4 regions of the Bacillus haimaensis genome follow, and region 1 is predicted to be linked to each of the others. Evidence: predicted binding sites of a transcription regulator. Region 1 holds the regulator's gene; each other region holds the start of a gene.
The links. Region 1 encodes Rex, which represses fermentation and respiration genes when NADH is low (regulators of the CRP and FNR family bind a similar motif). Its sites were predicted from a motif close to TTGTGAAATATTTCACAA; they were not measured.
Positions count from the first base shown of each region.

Region 2: ABN702_RS04690 (L-lactate dehydrogenase) is a predicted target of Rex. The motif match lies at 2,020-2,037, and genes of this name have one in related genera.
Region 3: ABN702_RS04630 (cytochrome c oxidase subunit 2A) is a predicted target of Rex. The motif match lies at 2,056-2,073, and genes of this name have one in related genera.
Region 4: ABN702_RS09020 (cytochrome ubiquinol oxidase subunit I) is a predicted target of Rex. The motif match lies at 1,675-1,692, and genes of this name have one in related genera.

Region 1 is NZ_CP158164.1:3,680,479-3,684,760, reverse strand. Features, by position in the region: gene ABN702_RS18665 (ATP-binding cassette domain-containing protein) at 1-1,703, opposite strand, end outside; gene ABN702_RS18660 (redox-sensing transcriptional repressor Rex) at 1,897-2,535, shown strand; gene ABN702_RS18655 (twin-arginine translocase TatA/TatE family subunit) at 2,734-2,919, shown strand; gene tatC (twin-arginine translocase subunit TatC) at 2,937-3,692, shown strand; gene ABN702_RS18645 (YdiK family protein) at 3,718-3,918, opposite strand; gene ABN702_RS18640 (CPBP family intramembrane glutamic endopeptidase) at 3,969-4,282, opposite strand, start outside.
Region 2 is NZ_CP158164.1:969,393-973,674, reverse strand. Features, by position in the region: gene ABN702_RS04700 (methyl-accepting chemotaxis protein) at 1-546, opposite strand, end outside; gene ABN702_RS04695 (hypothetical protein) at 760-939, opposite strand; gene ABN702_RS04690 (L-lactate dehydrogenase) at 1,018-1,962, opposite strand; gene ABN702_RS04685 (DUF92 domain-containing protein) at 2,065-2,862, opposite strand; gene ABN702_RS04680 (5-formyltetrahydrofolate cyclo-ligase) at 2,840-3,412, opposite strand; gene rpmG (50S ribosomal protein L33) at 3,616-3,765, shown strand; gene ABN702_RS04670 (nucleotidyltransferase family protein) at 3,808-4,282, opposite strand, start outside.
Region 3 is NZ_CP158164.1:960,387-964,668, forward strand. Features, by position in the region: gene ABN702_RS04620 (PAS domain-containing sensor histidine kinase) at 1-1,039, shown strand, start outside; gene ABN702_RS04625 (Crp/Fnr family transcriptional regulator) at 1,234-1,959, shown strand; gene ABN702_RS04630 (cytochrome c oxidase subunit 2A) at 2,134-2,292, shown strand; gene ABN702_RS04635 (cytochrome c oxidase subunit II) at 2,312-2,779, shown strand; gene ABN702_RS04640 (b(o/a)3-type cytochrome-c oxidase subunit 1) at 2,781-4,282, shown strand, end outside.
Region 4 is NZ_CP158164.1:1,774,869-1,779,150, reverse strand. Features, by position in the region: gene ABN702_RS09030 (hypothetical protein) at 1-133, opposite strand, end outside; gene ABN702_RS09025 (tetratricopeptide repeat protein) at 257-1,423, opposite strand; gene ABN702_RS09020 (cytochrome ubiquinol oxidase subunit I) at 1,759-3,096, shown strand; gene ABN702_RS09015 (cytochrome d ubiquinol oxidase subunit II) at 3,110-4,123, shown strand; gene cydS (cytochrome bd oxidase small subunit CydS) at 4,136-4,234, shown strand.

The DNA of each region.
Region 1 (4,282 bases):
TCATAGCTCGGCTTTTCCTTTTCAGCTTGAGCAGCTCTGACAGGGGATGAGGAAAATGTATCGCTTTCCAGCCTTTCCAGCTCCATGGCCTCTTCTTTTTTCTCTATATAATAGTCATAATCTCCGAGATATTCGGTCGCCCCAATTCTGCTCAATTCATAGACCTTGGTTGCCAGACGGTTGATGAAGTAGCGGTCATGGGAAACGAATAGGATTGTACCTGGATAGTCAATCAAGGCATTCTCCAGAATCTCCTTGCTGTCCAGATCCAGATGGTTCGTAGGCTCGTCCAGGATCAGAACATTGGAGCGCTGCAGCATCATTTTGGAGAGGGCCAATCGTGCCTTTTCCCCTCCGCTTAAGGTAGAAACCGGCTTCAGTACATCATCCCCGGAGAAAAGGAAGTTTCCAAGGATTGTACGGATTTCCTTTTCCATCTTATTCGGGTATTCATCCCAAAGCTCGGCCAATACCGTCTTATTGGAAGTGAGGTCTGCCTGCTGCTGATCATAGTAGCTCACAGAGACGTTGGCGCCGAAAGAAAAGCCGCCTTCAAGTGGCTCGAGCTGTTTTACGAGTGTTTTTAATAGGGTGGACTTCCCGATTCCGTTCGGGCCGACAAGAGCCACACTATCGCCGCGTGACAGGGAAAGGTCCACATGCCGGAAAATGGGGGTCCTGTCATAGGAAACGGCCAGGTTATTAGCTTTCAATACATCATTCCCACTTTGTCTATCAATATCAAACATGATGGAGGCAGATTTTTCATCGCCCTGGGGACGATCCATCACCTGCATTTTATCGAGCTGCTTTCTGCGGCTCTGTGCGCGCTTGGTCGTGGATGCCCTGGCCAGATTGCGCTGAACAAAGTCCTGGAGCTTCGCAATTTCGTCCTGCTGCTTTTCGAACATTTTCATATCACGTTCGTATTGCTCGGCCTTCTGTGCAAGGTACGCACTATAGTTGCCAAGGAACTTTGCAGACTGCTTCCGGGAGATTTCATAGACGGTTGTGACCACCTTGTCTAGGAAGTAGCGGTCATGGGAAACAATAAGTAATGCACCCGGATAGCCCTGGAGATATCCTTCCAGCCAGGAAAGGGTATCGATGTCGAGATGGTTCGTCGGCTCATCCAGAATCAGGAGATCAGGCTTGGTCAGCAAAAGCTTGGCAAGTGCAAGACGGGTTCTCTGTCCACCGCTCAGTGTCTCGATTGGGGTCTGATAATCAAACTCTGAAAAGCGAAGGCCGTGAAGCACGGAGCGGATATCCGCTTCATATTGAAAACCGCCCTTTTGCTTGAAGGCTTCTTGAATTTCGTCATACTCCTTCAGAATGCGAGCGTAAAGCGGGCCATCCTCAAAATAAGCGGGATCTCCCATTTTCGCTTCCAGCGTGCGCATCTGATTTTCCATTTCTTTTAGACCGGAAAACACTGTCAACATTTCATCCCAGATGGAACGCTCTGTCACAAGCCCGGTATCCTGTGCGAGATATCCGATTGTTACATCCTTGGGCTTGATGATATCGCCGGAATCATAGGACAGCTGATTGGAAATGATCTTTAATAAGGTAGACTTCCCTGCCCCATTACGTCCAACGAGTGCAATTCTGTCTTTCGATTGTACTTCTAGTTTTATATTCGATAGAATAAGGTCAGCACCAAAATATTTCGTTAATTGATTTATCTGTAGAATAATCATCATTTTCACCTCATGCAATTCTAATGTAAGTGTATACTTCTTCAAGCGCCACATCAAGAATTGGAAACGGCAACCTCTTACAAAATTGCACGGAATAGGGTAAAATGAAAGCGATTTAAAATTCGAAAAACGGAGCCGACATCCGTTACATATAGAAACGAACCGCAAACTGGTTGGACAATGGGGGAGTAAGATGAATAACGAACCGATGAAAATACCGCAGGCGACTGCCAAGAGATTGCCTTTGTATTACCGTTTCCTTAAGAACTTGAATACATCGGGAAAGCAGCGGGTTTCGTCCGCGGAGCTGAGTGAAGCAGTGAAAGTGGATTCCGCCACGATCCGTAGAGATTTCAGCTACTTTGGGGCACTTGGGAAAAAAGGATATGGCTATAATGTTCAATATTTGTTAACTTTTTTCCGGAAAACGCTCGACCAGGATGAATTGACTTATGTTACTCTAATAGGTGTAGGAAACTTGGGGACAGCTTTCCTGCATTACAATTTTATGAAAAACAATAACACGAAGATCGTGATGGCCTTTGATATCGACGAGTCGAAAATCGGCACGGAGATCGGCGGTGTACCGGTGTATCATCTTGATGACATCGAGGAGCATCTGCCGGATGATGTGACGGTGGCAATCCTTACCGTACCGGCGCCAGTCGCGCAGCCGATAGCAGACAGATTGGTGGAAAAAGGAGTAAAGGGCATCCTGAACTTTACGCCAGCACGTATTAATGTGCCGGAAACCATCCGTATCCATCATATTGATTTAGCTGTGGAACTACAGTCATTGGTATATTTTCTCAAGCACTATCCAACAGAATGAAAAAGTAGTAGAATGAGTATATTTCAAGTTGGGGTTCAAAAAGGAGGATAAAAAGAGCAAAGAAGTTCGAGGAAGCGAAGTCTCGAGCACCGCAGCGTATGATTTGTAATGTTGCGGAGCGGAGAGGCAAGCTGACGAAGAAATTCGAAGCTATTTTTACCGGACTTTTTGAATATCCTCTTCAAGGAGGTGGCAAGAATGGGTCCAATCGGAATGGGTAGCCTCTTGTTAATCGTTTTCGTAGCACTATTAATCTTCGGTCCAAGCAAATTACCTCAATTGGGTAAGGCAGCTGGTAATACATTGCGTGAATTCAAAAACGCAACTAAAGGATTAGCGGATGACGACGACACGAAACCAGAGAAAAAAGAAGAAACGAAGTAATGTAAGGATGAACATATATGCTAGATAGAGAAATGTCGGTGTATGACCATATAGGCGAGCTCCGAAAAAGAGTGATCATCATTGCGTCCTTCTTTTTCGTCTCAGCGATCGGCGGTTTTTTCCTCGCGGAACCGATCATTGTCTATTTACAGCACACAAATGAAGCGGAAGCGCTGACGATGAACGCCTTTCGCATTACAGATCCAATCAAGATCTTCATGCAGTTTTCGTTTTTGATTGCATTCATCATCACGTTCCCCGTTACGCTCTATCAGATTTGGGCTTTCATCAGCCCCGGTTTGTATGAGCGGGAGCGGAAAGTGACGTTAAGCTATATCCCGATATCCCTCTTCTTGTTCCTGAGTGGACTGACATTTTCCTACTTCATACTGTTTCCGTTTGTTGTGAAGTTCATGAGCAATCTGGCAGACCGCCTGGATATCAACCAAGTGATCGGGATCAACGAATATTTTCAATTCCTGTTCCAGCTTACCTTGCCATTTGGCATCCTGTTTCAGATGCCGGTTATTGTGATGTTCTTAACAAGACTGGGGATTATAACTCCAGCTATCCTTGTAAAAGTAAGAAGATACGCGTACTTTGTATTGCTAGTAATAGGGGCATTGATTACGCCGCCGGAGATCATCTCTCATTTAATGGTGACAGTGCCGCTTCTTATCCTTTATGAGATCAGCATCATCATTTCACGCTTCGGCTACAAAAAGGTCAAGCTTGCAGAAGCTAAACTGAATGAGGAACTCAATAAAAAATAGGCAACCTACCGTAAAGGTAAGAAGCCTATTTTTTTTGCATGCTTTTGATTCTTTTATGAAGCAGATATGCCCGGATGCTAACACCGAAGTCGAAGGTGGCGATCAGCATCAGCAGCATGGTGTGCCATTCAAAGACGCTTTCCTTGAATGACGCGACTGCCAGATACGTAAATAGACATCCCATGATGGCATAGAAAAAGACCATATTGATCGGTTTTATTCTCATTATGCTAGTCCTCCAGTTGTAGATGGCCTTACCATTGATTCTCTAGATTTTCAGAAGAAGGAGATAAAATTCGTTAACGCGTTCTGCATCTCTTCCATCTGCTTGATCATCTCTTCAATATCATCCCTGAACACATACTGCACAATGACAACAAAGCTATTCATGGCGATATGGGCGATGATCGGAACAATGATCCGGTTTGTTTTGACATATAGGAAGGCGAAGATCCCACCCATCACAAAGTAAATCAGCAGATGCTTGAAATCATTATGGACAACAGCAAAAAGAAGGGAGCTGATAATAAGTCCGACTGCAAAATTGAAACGCTTGTAAAGGGAACCGAAGATTATCTTACGGAAGATGA
Region 2 (4,282 bases), 1.8 Mb from region 1:
GGTGAAATGAGCCATTTTATCCACTGGTCCCAAATAGGTTTCCGTTGGGATCAGGATTGCATAAGTACCCCCAATTTCCTTCATCGTTCTATATGTAATCGTGTAATCCTCCCCATCCAATTCCTTGTGCAAAAGACCGTTTCCGTTTTTTTTCATTTGGTTAATGATGGAATCTGATATTTCGGGCAGGCTTTCCTTGCTTACTTCAAAAGGGATGATTTGCTGGTCTTTTATGTAGAAGAATTCAGAGAGTATTCCGTCTTTCATAAGCTTTTTCTGCTGATCTCTGATATTGATCTGAAGCTGCTGCATGAAATAGGTATCTTCACTGACATAGAGGAATTTGAGGTTTTCCGCAAGATGCCCCATCAGTTCACTTTCCCTGATCAATCTATTTTCCATCGTCTCCATCGTCATATCTTTTGCCTTCACATAGGAGGTAATGCCGACCGATAGAATGGATCCTACTAATAATGAAACAACCAGAATAAATAATCGTGTGCCCAAATTAACTTTCTGAAAAGCCCGCTGAAACCACAATTTCATCTTTTTATGAATGTTATCTTTTTCTTCCAAGGTGAACCCCCCGTTATATCCAAAATGCTAACAGGATAAATTATACAGGTGGAATATTAATCCAATGTAAAGATAGTGTAAGCTTTCAAAAGTTTGCATCAACAAAAAAACTACCCACTAAACCACTCAAAGTTAAGAGAGGATTGACAGGTAGTCCATCACTTTAATATCCAGCCTGAATTTTCACCCACGAAAAACGGTTTGCAGGAAGCGATCCCGGACAAAAGGGATGTCCATTCCAAAGGCCACCACAAACCTTCTGATCGGACTGATACCAAGAATGGAATTCAAGATCCGATAGCGGTTCTGATAGATCGCATATGCTCCTGCGATGATAAAAACTAATCTGATTAAATATCCCATTATCATCCCTCCTGCTATTATGATGCTTCAAATAAAAGAAAAACATGCCTAATATCAGACATGTTTTTCCACCTTATATTAAAAGACTTTCTTTTTGATGCTAGTAAGAACTTCAATGGATTGCTGAAACTGTGCTTTTTCTTTCTCATTCAACTCTAACTCTACTACTTGGCGGATACCGTTTCTATTAACGATTGCCGGGACACCAATATAAATATCCTTGTTATCATACTCCCCATCCAAGTATGCTGAAACTGTCAGGATGGAATTCTCGTTCCGTAATATCGCCTTCGTCAGACGGACAAGGCCCATGGCAATGCCATAATAGGTGGCACCCTTCCGTTCAATAATCTGGTAGGCAGCGTCCCTGACATTTACAAACAGTTCCTCGAGGTCTTCCTCTTTATACTCTTCTTTTTCTTTCATCAATTCAAGGATTGGCTTACCGCCGATGTCCGCCTTACTCCAGACCGGGAGCTCCGTATCTCCATGCTCCCCGATAATATAGGCATGAACATTTCTGGCATCGATTTGAAAATAGTCTCCCAAAAGAAAGCGAAATCTGGCCGTATCCAAAATCGTTCCCGACCCGATTACCCTTTCTTTCGGCAATCCGGAAAACCTCCATGTTGCATAGGTAAGGATATCAACCGGGTTGGTCGCTACAAGGAATATTCCGTCGAACCCATTTTCCATTACACTATCGACAATCCCCTTGAATATTTTGGCGTTCTTTTCGACCAAATCCAACCTGGTCTCACCAGGCTTCTGATTCGCACCGGCACAAATCACCACAATATCCGCATCCCTGCAATCCTGATAATTCCCATACCAGATTTTTGTAGGAGCAGGTGCGAAGGCAATACCATGATTCAGGTCCATGGCATCCCCTTCCGACTTTTCCTTATTAAGATCAATAAGGACGAGTTCCTCCGCTACACCTTGGTTCAGCATTGCAAATGCATAGCTTGAACCAACGAATCCCGTACCAATCAAAGCGACTCTATTGATTCCATTTCTCATACCCATCTCCCCGTTTCTTATCAAGGATTAACTATAGCTTTATTTTACATCAAAAGTTTGTGAAACACTGAGCAATATGTATCTATTCTGTGTCAAATAGATTTATGTAGCAGCGAGCAGCGCGGCCAGGAAAGAGACGAATACGATGGATCCGATATTCACCATGTCATTATTTATAGCTCGAAATCCTTTCACCAGTTCAGCAGGCTTTCCGCAGTGATGAGGACTTTCCACGGTTCGTCCACAGATTGAGCATCGGTACGAAGCCTGAATCGAAGCACCAAGAAAAGTATCAACAAAACAGCCAAATATCCCCAGTAGGGTAACTAGAAAGGCTGTGACAAGCGATACCTCTGTCCAAAACACGGAGGCCGATGCAGCAATCAGTCCAGCTCCAGCAACAGAAGCACCTGTCCCCAGAAGACTTATGGCACCTGATGTACCCCTGCCCACTCTTTTAAGGGTAAGAATGGAAACCGGATCCTTCTTGCTAAGCGTGCCGATTTCGGATGCCCAGGTATCTGAATTTGCCGTTGCTATAGCTGTTACAAACCCGATCAACCATGCTTCAGAGGGATAGAGGAAGTAGGCCAAACTAAACAGTGCCGGGACCATCCCGTTTGCAAACACTTGAAAGATGTCGCGCTGTGACCCTTTTTCCAGGATTTCATCCACATTTGCCTTGCTCTTCTTTTTATATCTGCTCCAAAAACTCGAAGATACGAAAAAAATACCGATCAATAGAAGCCCATAAGCTTTGAATCCAGCAGCAATCATGATACCGATGATGAATGTTCCGATTGCACCTGACCTTGAAAGTGCCTTGGCTTTATACCCCAGCCCTGCAAGCAGGAGGATTCCCGCCAGCAGCACCGCGCTATTCTCCAACAGTAAAGTCATATGTTGTTTCATCCGTCATGATTTTGCTTACAGGAATATCAAAAGTTTCATGTTCCAACTCTTCTTTCACCTGCTCTTCGAAGGCCAATGAAACAGTGGTCCCATTGTAATCTGTTAAAAATCGGTCATAGTAGCCTCCACCAAACCCGATCCGGTAGCCCTTCTTATCAAAGACGAGTCCCGGTACGAGGATAAGATCTAGGGCTGATTTTTCACAGTGGCTGGTTCGGGTGGGGTCTGGCTCCCGTAAGCCAAAGTAGACAGTTTCCAGTTCATCGAATGCTTTTAATATAAAGAATTCCATACTTTTATCCTTGGGTTGGCATTTTGGAACAGCAATCAGTTTCTTTTCAAGCCAGGCCTGTTCGATAATTGGGATGGTGTCCACTTCAGGAACCCTTGAAACTGTCACCCCCACTATCTGTGCTTTCTTCCATTCAGCCGATGAAAAAAGTGCTTGATGAATTTTTTGTGATTTCAGGTCGTATTGCTTTTTCGAAAGTCCAGACAACCAATTTTTCATTTCTTCCCGTTGTTTTTCTTTGCCCATAGCAGAAAACGCTCCTTACCATTATCATTTCTCTTTATAAAGAATATACCAAGAAATACCGCTTTCTTCTAATGAAGGAGAGAAAAAGATACAAGATTTTGCGTCAATTTTCCCACCACTGAAAAAAGACTGGCATTCCGAAAAAAAAGGTGATATTATAGTAAGGTCTGAATTGAAAGCTTTATATGTTTGGAGGGATAACGATGCGCGTAAACGTAACTTTAGCTTGTACTGAAACTGGTGATCGTAACTATATCACGACTAAAAATAAACGTAACAACCCAGATCGTCTTGAGCTTAAAAAATACAGCCCAAGATTGAAAAAAGTAACTGTACACCGTGAAACAAAATAAGCAGCAGGATTTTCCTGTCTGCTTATTTTTTTTGCCTAAAACTTAAAATCCCGCTTTCACCAGCGTTTTGCTTTTGCTGCTTTTTTCGGAGAAGGATGATCCCCTGATATATCGAACATGAGAACCAACCCAAAGCTTTGGCAGTACATCTTCCTCCTGGAGCGAAACCTGCACTTTTCTCTCGAGCATATCATATTGCGCTTGGCGATAGTCCTCATGGCTTCCGATATCCTTCCAATACCCCTTCGCCTTGAATCCATACAGTCCCATATTGTTTTCCATGAGTTTAGGAAAGAGCTCCTTGCTGAAATCATATTCCCTGTTTTTTTCCATCAGACAAAGTACATGGGGATCCACGATATAGATTCCAGTATTCACCACTCTGCTGAACTCCTGATCCTTCTGCGGCTTTTCCAAAAAACGCTTAATTTTCCCATTATGGTCGGTTTGGATGATGCCGAATTTTGCAGGATTTTTTACTTCTTTCATAAAAACGGTGAAAAGTGATTTATTCTGC
Region 3 (4,282 bases), 1.8 Mb from region 1:
CGGTCAACCAGGATTTCATAAAGACAAGGATAGGGAATTAGCGGATTTAAAATATGCATTGGATGAATCTTCCATTGTCGCTCTCACTGATAAAAATGGCGTTATCACTTATGTAAACGATAAGTTCTGTGAGATATCAGGGTATAAACGTGAAGAAGTAATGGGGAAGACCCATAGGATCATCAATTCCTATCATCATCCGAAAGATTATTTCCGTAATCTTTGGGAAACCATCCGTCAAGGGGATGTTTGGAAGGGTGAAATCAAAAATAAAAAGAAAGACGGGTCCTACTACTGGGTGGATACGACCATTGTTCCTTTTTTGGATAAAGACGGGATTCCATATCAATATCTTTCTATCCGTACTGAAATCACAGAGCGGAAACTTGTCCAGGAAAAGCTTCAAACAATGATGACTAAGCTCATCCATATCCAGGAAGAGGAGCGGAAGAAGGTATCCCGTGAGCTTCATGATGGAATAGGACAAAACCTCTATAGTCTGCTTATCACCATCAATCGTCTCCATACGGAAGTGGAACATCCATTGATTCAGCATTTGCAGGCAGATGTAACCAAGATGATTGAAGACATCCGTGGCATCTCCTGGGATCTCAGACCTTCACTTCTTGATGATCTGGGACTGATTCCGGCCTTGCGATCATTCATTAACCGATATGCAAAGCATTACGGGATTATGGTTGATTTTCAAAGTGAAGTATCCGGCAGATATGATGTACAAATCGAAACAGCGGTGTACCGTATCATCCAAGAGGCGCTTACCAATGTCAGGAAGTATGCCGATGTAAATGAAGTCGGTGTATCGATACATGGTGATGAAGAGAGGCTGAAGTTTGAGGTAATGGATAAGGGCGTTGGATATGACCCTTTAAAAGAGAGGGTAGGTGTCGGACTTTTCAGTATGGAGGAGCGGGCGAAAGCTGTTCATGGAAAGCTTCATATAGAGACTCGTCCCGGGAAAGGGACTTTAGTTATAGCGACGATTCCAATTAGGGAAGATGAGCCTTTTCATAACGAGTAATAGTGAGGGGAGCGGTCTGAATGAAGACTTGCTGCCTTTTTTATGTGGTGAAAATTGCAGTCATAATCTTTCCATCATAGTAATAGGGGACTCCCTGGAGATTTATGGGGAGTTTCCCTGATACTCGAACTCAAGCGCTTTTTCTATAATGAAACCAGATGGACCATATGTCAATAATAAGGGGTGCGGTTTCAATGGAATCTACGAAAATACCACAAACCATAAATAACAATCATAGCAAGAACATTTTTTCAGATGAAACATGGAAGCTTCTGAGCGAAATCATGTTTGAACACAAAATTAAAAAAGGATCCTACTTGTTTGCCGAAAATGAAAGTGCGAACAGGCTTTTTTATGTTCGAAAAGGTCAGTTGAAGATGACGAAAATGACGGATGATGGAAAGGAAATCATGATTCATCTTTTCAGGGAGGGCGATCTCCTGGGTGAGTTTGGAAGTTTGGAGAAGGGGAAACATTGCTTCAGCACTGTGGCGAAAGAGGATTGTGTCATTGATCTCATCTATCTCGAAGATGTCGATTTCATTTTATCCAACAATGGAAAAGCCGCGATGGAGTTTGTCCGGTGGATGGCAAGGAAAAATCAGATAACGAATTTGAAGCTGCGTGATCTATTATTATATGGAAAAAAAGGGGCTCTTTGCTCCACGCTGATCAGGCTCTCCAATTCCTTCGGGGAAGTGGAGGAGGACGGCATCTCCATAAAGGTAAATCTGACAAACCAGGAGTTCTCGGAAATGATCGGCACTTCCCGGGAAACGGTAAATCGGATGCTTGGTGCACTAAAAAAGGTAAAAGTGATTGATTATGATGAAAATGGAATGCTGCGAATCTTGAATCTGCAATACTTAAGGGATGAATGTCATTGTGAGGATTGCCCTTTGGAGGTTTGCAGAATCTAGCTGTCTATAAGCTTTGTAAAGATTGGAGAAGGATGGAATTTACCATTTGTCTGCAATCTTTTTTTGTTCATCATTCTGTCAAAATAATCCTTTTGAATGTGATATTTATCACAGTGTCAGCCTGACGATTCAAATACACTGACAATAGGAGGTAAGGAAAGGGGGAGAGACGTGATGGAACCTAAGGTTACTCCTAGAAATGAGGTCAATGTCAAAACAACTCCAAAGACTGAAAGTACATTAAAAGGGACTTTTATTTCCGTATTATTGGTTGGTGTTTTTATCTTCCTTTTATGGGCTGGAATCTATGCTCTTTTCTTAACGAGACTATAAAAATTTGGGGTGAATCGCAATGCATATGCACAAATATGAAAAATGGTGGCTTCTGATAGGTGGGGGAACCTTGATCCTATTCCTATCCATCATTGGAGTCAGCGCTTTTGCCATGGGACATACACCACCTAGTGACCATATGATCATCGATCCGGCGAAAGTGGATGAAACAGCTCCGTTTAACGAACCAGGTTTGAAACAAATTGGAGAAAATGAATTTGAATTGGTGATGGTATCTCAGGCATTCTCCTTTATGCCTAATGACATTCAGATCCCAAAAGGAGCTACCGTCCATTTCAAAGTCACGAGCAAAGACGTTGTTCATGGATTTGCTATTGCTAATACCAATGTCAATATGATGATTACACCAGGTCATATCAATTCCATTACACACACGTTTGATGAGGCTGGAAGCTATCTGATCCTCTGTAATGAGTATTGTGGGGCAGGTCATCAAGTAATGAGCGCAAAGATTGAGGTGAGCTGATATGAATTTGAACAAGGTTTCCGAAATAATTGATAAACGTGATGCGAAACTGATTTTGGCACATTTTTTCGTGGCTTTTACCGCTTTGTTTCTTGGTGCGGTGGCTGGACTTTTACAAACCCTGGTCAGGAGCGGAACGCTGACTTTACCCGCTGGCATTGGCTATTATCAGCTTTTAACGGCACATGGCGTGCTACTTGGACTTATATTTACAACATTTTTCATTATCGGATTTTTATTGGCGTGTATCAGTCGGACCACAGGCAAGCTTAACTCTGGCTCGCGCTTAAGTGGATGGCTCGGATTCATTACGATGACTTCCGGAACCGTTCTAGGTGTCATCATGATCCTCTTGAACAAGGCGACCGTCCTGTATACTTTCTATGCACCCTTGCAGGCATCACCTTGGTATTATATCGCCTTGACCTTGGTGATTGTGGGCAGCTGGATCGGGGGGTTCAGTATGATCCGTCAATATTACTTGTGGAAAACAGCGCATAAAGGAGAATTATCCCCACTTCTCAGCTTTATGGCCATCATGACCATGCTACTGTGGTTGATTGCTACGATTGGTGTCGCAGTATCTGTCCTGTTCCAGTTTATCCCATGGTCCTTTGGTTGGGTAGAGACGATCAATATTCTGTTGAGCAGAACGCTTTTCTGGTATTTCGGTCATCCATTAGTCTATTTCTGGCTGCTTCCAGCCTATATTTGCTGGTATGCGATTATTCCAAAGATAATCGGAGGCAAGATCTTCAGTGATTCGTTGGCAAGGTTGGCATTTGTTCTGTTCCTGCTGTTCTCTATTCCTGTTGGATTCCACCATCAGCTTCTGGAGTCAGGAATATCACCGTTCTGGAAATATCTGCAGGTTGTGTTGACGTTCATGGTAATTGTGCCGTCCCTGATGACCGCATTCTCCTTATTTGCAACCTTTGAATTGTCAGGGCGCGAAAGAGGAGCAAAAAGCCTGTTTGGATGGTTCAAATTGCTTCCATGGAAGGATGCGAGATTTTTTGCACCGATGGTGGGAATGCTCATTTTCATTCCTGCTGGAGCGGGCGGAATTGTAAATGCGAGTAACCAGCTTAATCAGGTTGTGCACAATACACTTTGGGTAACCGGGCATTTTCATTTGACAGTGGCATCCTCTGTTGCCTTGACGTTCTTTGGGATCGGATATTGGCTGGTACCGCATTTGACAGGCAGAAAATTGACTGCGAAGATGCACAAGCTTGCCAACCTCCAAACAATACTGTGGGCTGTCGGAATGTTCTTCATGTCTGGTGCAATGCACACGGTCGGACTGTTTGGGGCGCCGCGACGGACCTCCTATACGACCTATAAAGATCATCCTGATGCATTAGGATGGATTCCTTATGAAGTCGCAATGGCAGTAGGGGGAAGCATTCTTTTCATCGCAATTCTGTTACTGATGTATGTCATAATCAACCTGGCTTGGTTTGCTCCTAAGGGTATGGAGGAGTTCCCGTTAGGAGAAGT
Region 4 (4,282 bases), 1.9 Mb from region 1:
CGATATGAACAATCACTTTGCCGCCAAATAATTTTGCAAAGAAAAAATGCCCTAATTCATGTAGGATGGTGACAGTTGGCAGAACAAAAAAGAAAGAGACAAAGAACTTCCAAAGATCATTAAATCCGAACATCTGCAACCACTCCTAAACCTGATTTTATTCAATTAAATAGAAGTCTTTTTCCCCTAAATGAATAGAAAAAAACACACCTTATTTAAAATGGTGTGTCATAGTGAAAAGTATCGGGCTTCAATATTATATGAGGGTGGTTTTATTCTTCCAAACTTTTAAACTTAATTCGTAATATTCACAGGCTGACTGGTATCTGTCAGACGATGTATAATATTTTGCCAAAATCTCAGCATATTTGGCTACATTATCTTTGTCTCCTGCTCTTGTAAAATAATCGATCACATAATTGGATATATATTTTTCGATTTCAGGATTCTTAGTTATTAAATATATGTGAACATTAAAATGTATAATATATTCCTCTATTTTATTTCTTTGGGCCAAAACCAAGCCCTCTTCCGCCCAGCCAAGAGCAAATTCAAATTGATTAAGCTTGTAATACTCTTTCACAAGGGTATTGATGGAAAACAAACTTCTATTTTCCTCCCTTTTAAGTTTAAGGGATTCCAAAAAATAATAGATTGCATCTTCTGAGTTCCCTAAGAAAGATTGCATACAGCCGAGATTATGCAAGGCCATGGATTCCAGATAGACATCCTTCAGGTCTACACCGATTTTTTTTGCATATAGATAGTTTTCCTCTGCCTTTTCCAATTGATGGACTTTATGATAGCTCAATCCAAGAATAACGTGGCACTCTGCTGATCTCCGGTTATAGTAAAGGGATTGATAAATTGTAAGCGCTTTTTCAGCATAGGTAATCGCTTCGAAGTAATCGGATGTTTTTTGGCTTGTCAATGCAATCTGATAAAATAGCTCCCCCCTATCTTCTTCGGATAATGAAAGTTTATTATGCATCTCCAAGGCCTGTTTTAAAGTGAATATGGATTGTAGGTTGTCATTTACCCGATAATAGTATATCCCGATCGTCTTCTTCCGAATATATTCGAAAAGGGTATTTTTGCTTGTCGGAAGGTCGGATATTTGATTATAAAGGCTGTCAATTACCTTCTTATCAAGGATTAATAGGGAATATTTCAGTTTTACGCATAAATATAGCAGCATTGTATCTTGATGCATGGTTTGATTTCTTATATTGTATTCCTCATTAATATAGTTCAGTTTTTTCCATGATTCTTTCGGGTCCTGTCTGACAGTACTCTCATAGCAGCTTAACAGTTTGTCCACAATATCCGATAGGTGTGAAGCGGGGATAATCCCTTGAGATATATTTTCCTGTGAGATGCCTTTTTTGTTCCGGTAGTAATCGATCATTTCTCCGTTTCTCAATGCCAACACCCTTTGTTTGAATTATAAGAATATTTTACCATCATTTTCTGTATTTATATACATTTTTCTGTGAAAATTTCCAATAAGGTGTACTTGTAGGGACGTTAGTACCATGTCTGTTTTTCTTGTTTGCCGGTCACAAATTCGTCGCTGTCCTGCCATAAAGTTGTCAAAAAGTGTGTGCTCTACCCTGTTTTGTTAAAAGGGAAAAGGGAATATACTTAAGAACATACAAGAACTTAAAACTTATATTGTGAAGTATTGAGCAAACTGTTGTATACTTTTGTTAAGAAATTATTATTGTTGGTTCTATCAGTGATAAAAGGAGTGAAATTATGTTTGGTTTAGAGTATGATCCGGTGATATACAGCAGAATTTTAACTGGTCTGACGCTTGCGGTCCACGTTATCTTCGCAACTGTCGGGGTGGGTGTTCCACTAATGATTGCTCTTGCGGAATGGATGGGCATCAAACGGAATGACGAACATTATCGCCTTCTAGCACGCAGGTGGGCCCGCGGATTTGTCATCACCGTTGCAGTGGGTGTTGTGACGGGTACGGCCATCGGCCTGCAATTAAGCCTTTTATGGCCGAATTTGATGCAGCTTGCAGGACATGTAATCAGTCTCCCGTTGTTCATGGAGACCTTCGCTTTCTTCTTTGAAGCTATTTTTCTAGGTATCTACTTATATACTTGGGATCGATTTAAAAAGAAAATCTATCATTTTATCTTGTTGATTCCTGTGGCTATTGGTGCCATGGCTTCTGGCTTCTTTATATCCACTGTCAACAGCTTCATGAATTCACCCAGTGGATTCGAAATCGAGAATGGTGTACTTACGAATATTAGTCCCTTGGGCGCAATGTTCAACCCGGCCACACCAACCAAAGTGGCACATGTGTTATCTTCAGCTTATTTGACGACAGCATTTGTTCTGGCGGGAATTGCCGCCATTGCGATTTTGCGTGGAAGAAATCATGTTTATCATAAAAAAGCACTGCATCTGACAATGACAGCTGCAGCCGTATTCGCCATTTCCACTGCGGTAATTGGGGATTTGTCCGGTAAATATCTAGCAGAATATCAGCCTGAAAAACTGGCTGCTGCCGAATGGCATTTTGAAACTTCGACTGAGGCACCTCTACTTATCGGCGGATATCTGACTGAGGACAACAAAGTCAAGTATGCACTTGAAATTCCATATGCCTTAAGTATCCTTGCGCATGGTGACCCAAGATCTGAGGTAATCGGACTCGAGGAATTTCCTGAAGAAGAGCTTCCGCCTATGGTCGTACACTACTTCTTTGACCTGATGGTTGGTATCGGAATGTTCCTGGCCCTTGTCTCTATCCTTTATGTTGTTATTGCCAAGGTTAAAAAATGGAATGAATGGAACAGGCCGCTACTTTGGGCAATAGCGGCAGGCTCCCCATTAGCATTGCTTGCCATTGAGATGGGCTGGTTCTTTGCGGAGCTAGGAAGACAGCCGTGGCTGCTTGTCGGATATATGACTGTTTCAGAAGGGGCTACCACATCCGAGCATGTCGATCTTATGCTGGTGCTGTTCATCATTCTTTATGCTGTACTTTGTACAACATGTATTATGGTACTAAGAAGAATGTTTAAAAATAATCCAGTCGAAAAAGAACTGCAAGACAAAGGCATGGAGTAAAGGAGGGGAAAATATGAGTTATGAAGTTGTAGGTATTACGGTTTTATGGACATTTCTATATGGATATTTGATTGTTGCTTCAATTGACTTTGGTGCCGGATTTTTCAGCTACTATTCTACTGTTACAAAGAAGGACCATCTCATTGATAAAGTGATTGTCCGTTACCTCTCTCCTGTTTGGGAGGTCACCAATGTGTTTCTTGTTTTCTTCTTTATAGGGATTGTCGGCTTCTTCCCTTCCACAGCCTATTATTACGGAACAACTTTGTTGATACCAGGTAGTATTGCGATTATCCTGTTGGCGATCCGTGGAAGTTATTATGCCTTCCATCACTATGGTGCAAAAGGCAGCAAATTTTATCAGCTTTTATATGGAGCTACCGGACTATTGATACCAGCAGCGCTTTCTGTTGTATTGACCATATCTGAAGGTGGATTCATCAGCCTTGCCGGTGATGTGGTAACATTGGATTATGGTGCTTTATTCTCAAGCTTCTATTCCTGGACGGTTGTCATTTTGGCACTGGTCAGTGTGCTATATATATCCGCTTATTTTCTTGCATTCTATGCAAAAACAGCCAAAGACGAAAAAGCTTTTGAAGTGTTGCGCAAATATGCGCTTAACTGGAGCCTTCCTACCATCCTGGCAAGTGTGCTCGTATTCTTCGCACTCAGCGACCACAATCCGAGCCACTTTGAAAGGATGCTGAATCTCTCCTGGATGTTCAGTCTTTCTTTCCTTTTCTTCCTTGGAGCGGTGTTTCTGATGTGGAAGAAGCAACGTCTTGGACTCTCTTTCATTTTTGTTATGCTTCAATTCGCTACAGCATTCTTTGGGTACGGGGCATCTCATATGCCATACCTCTTGTATCCATACTTGACGATCTATGACGGGTTTACAAATGAGTCAATGGCAATTGCCTTGATTACCGCTTTCATAGGTGGTCTATGCTTATTGATTCCATCACTTTATCTGTTAATGCGTCTCTTCCTATTTGATAATCAATATGTCCAAGGTAAAAAGTAAGGAGGTATTAAAATGGAGAATTTTTTAATTATGATCGCTCCCCCTCTTATCATTGTCGTGGCGATTGGTGTGTTGTTTCTGTGGGGAGCGGCAGGCAAAGAGAAGTATTAATAAAAGCAAAAAGCGCAGGCGTTCTGCGCTTTTTGCTTTTTATTAAAA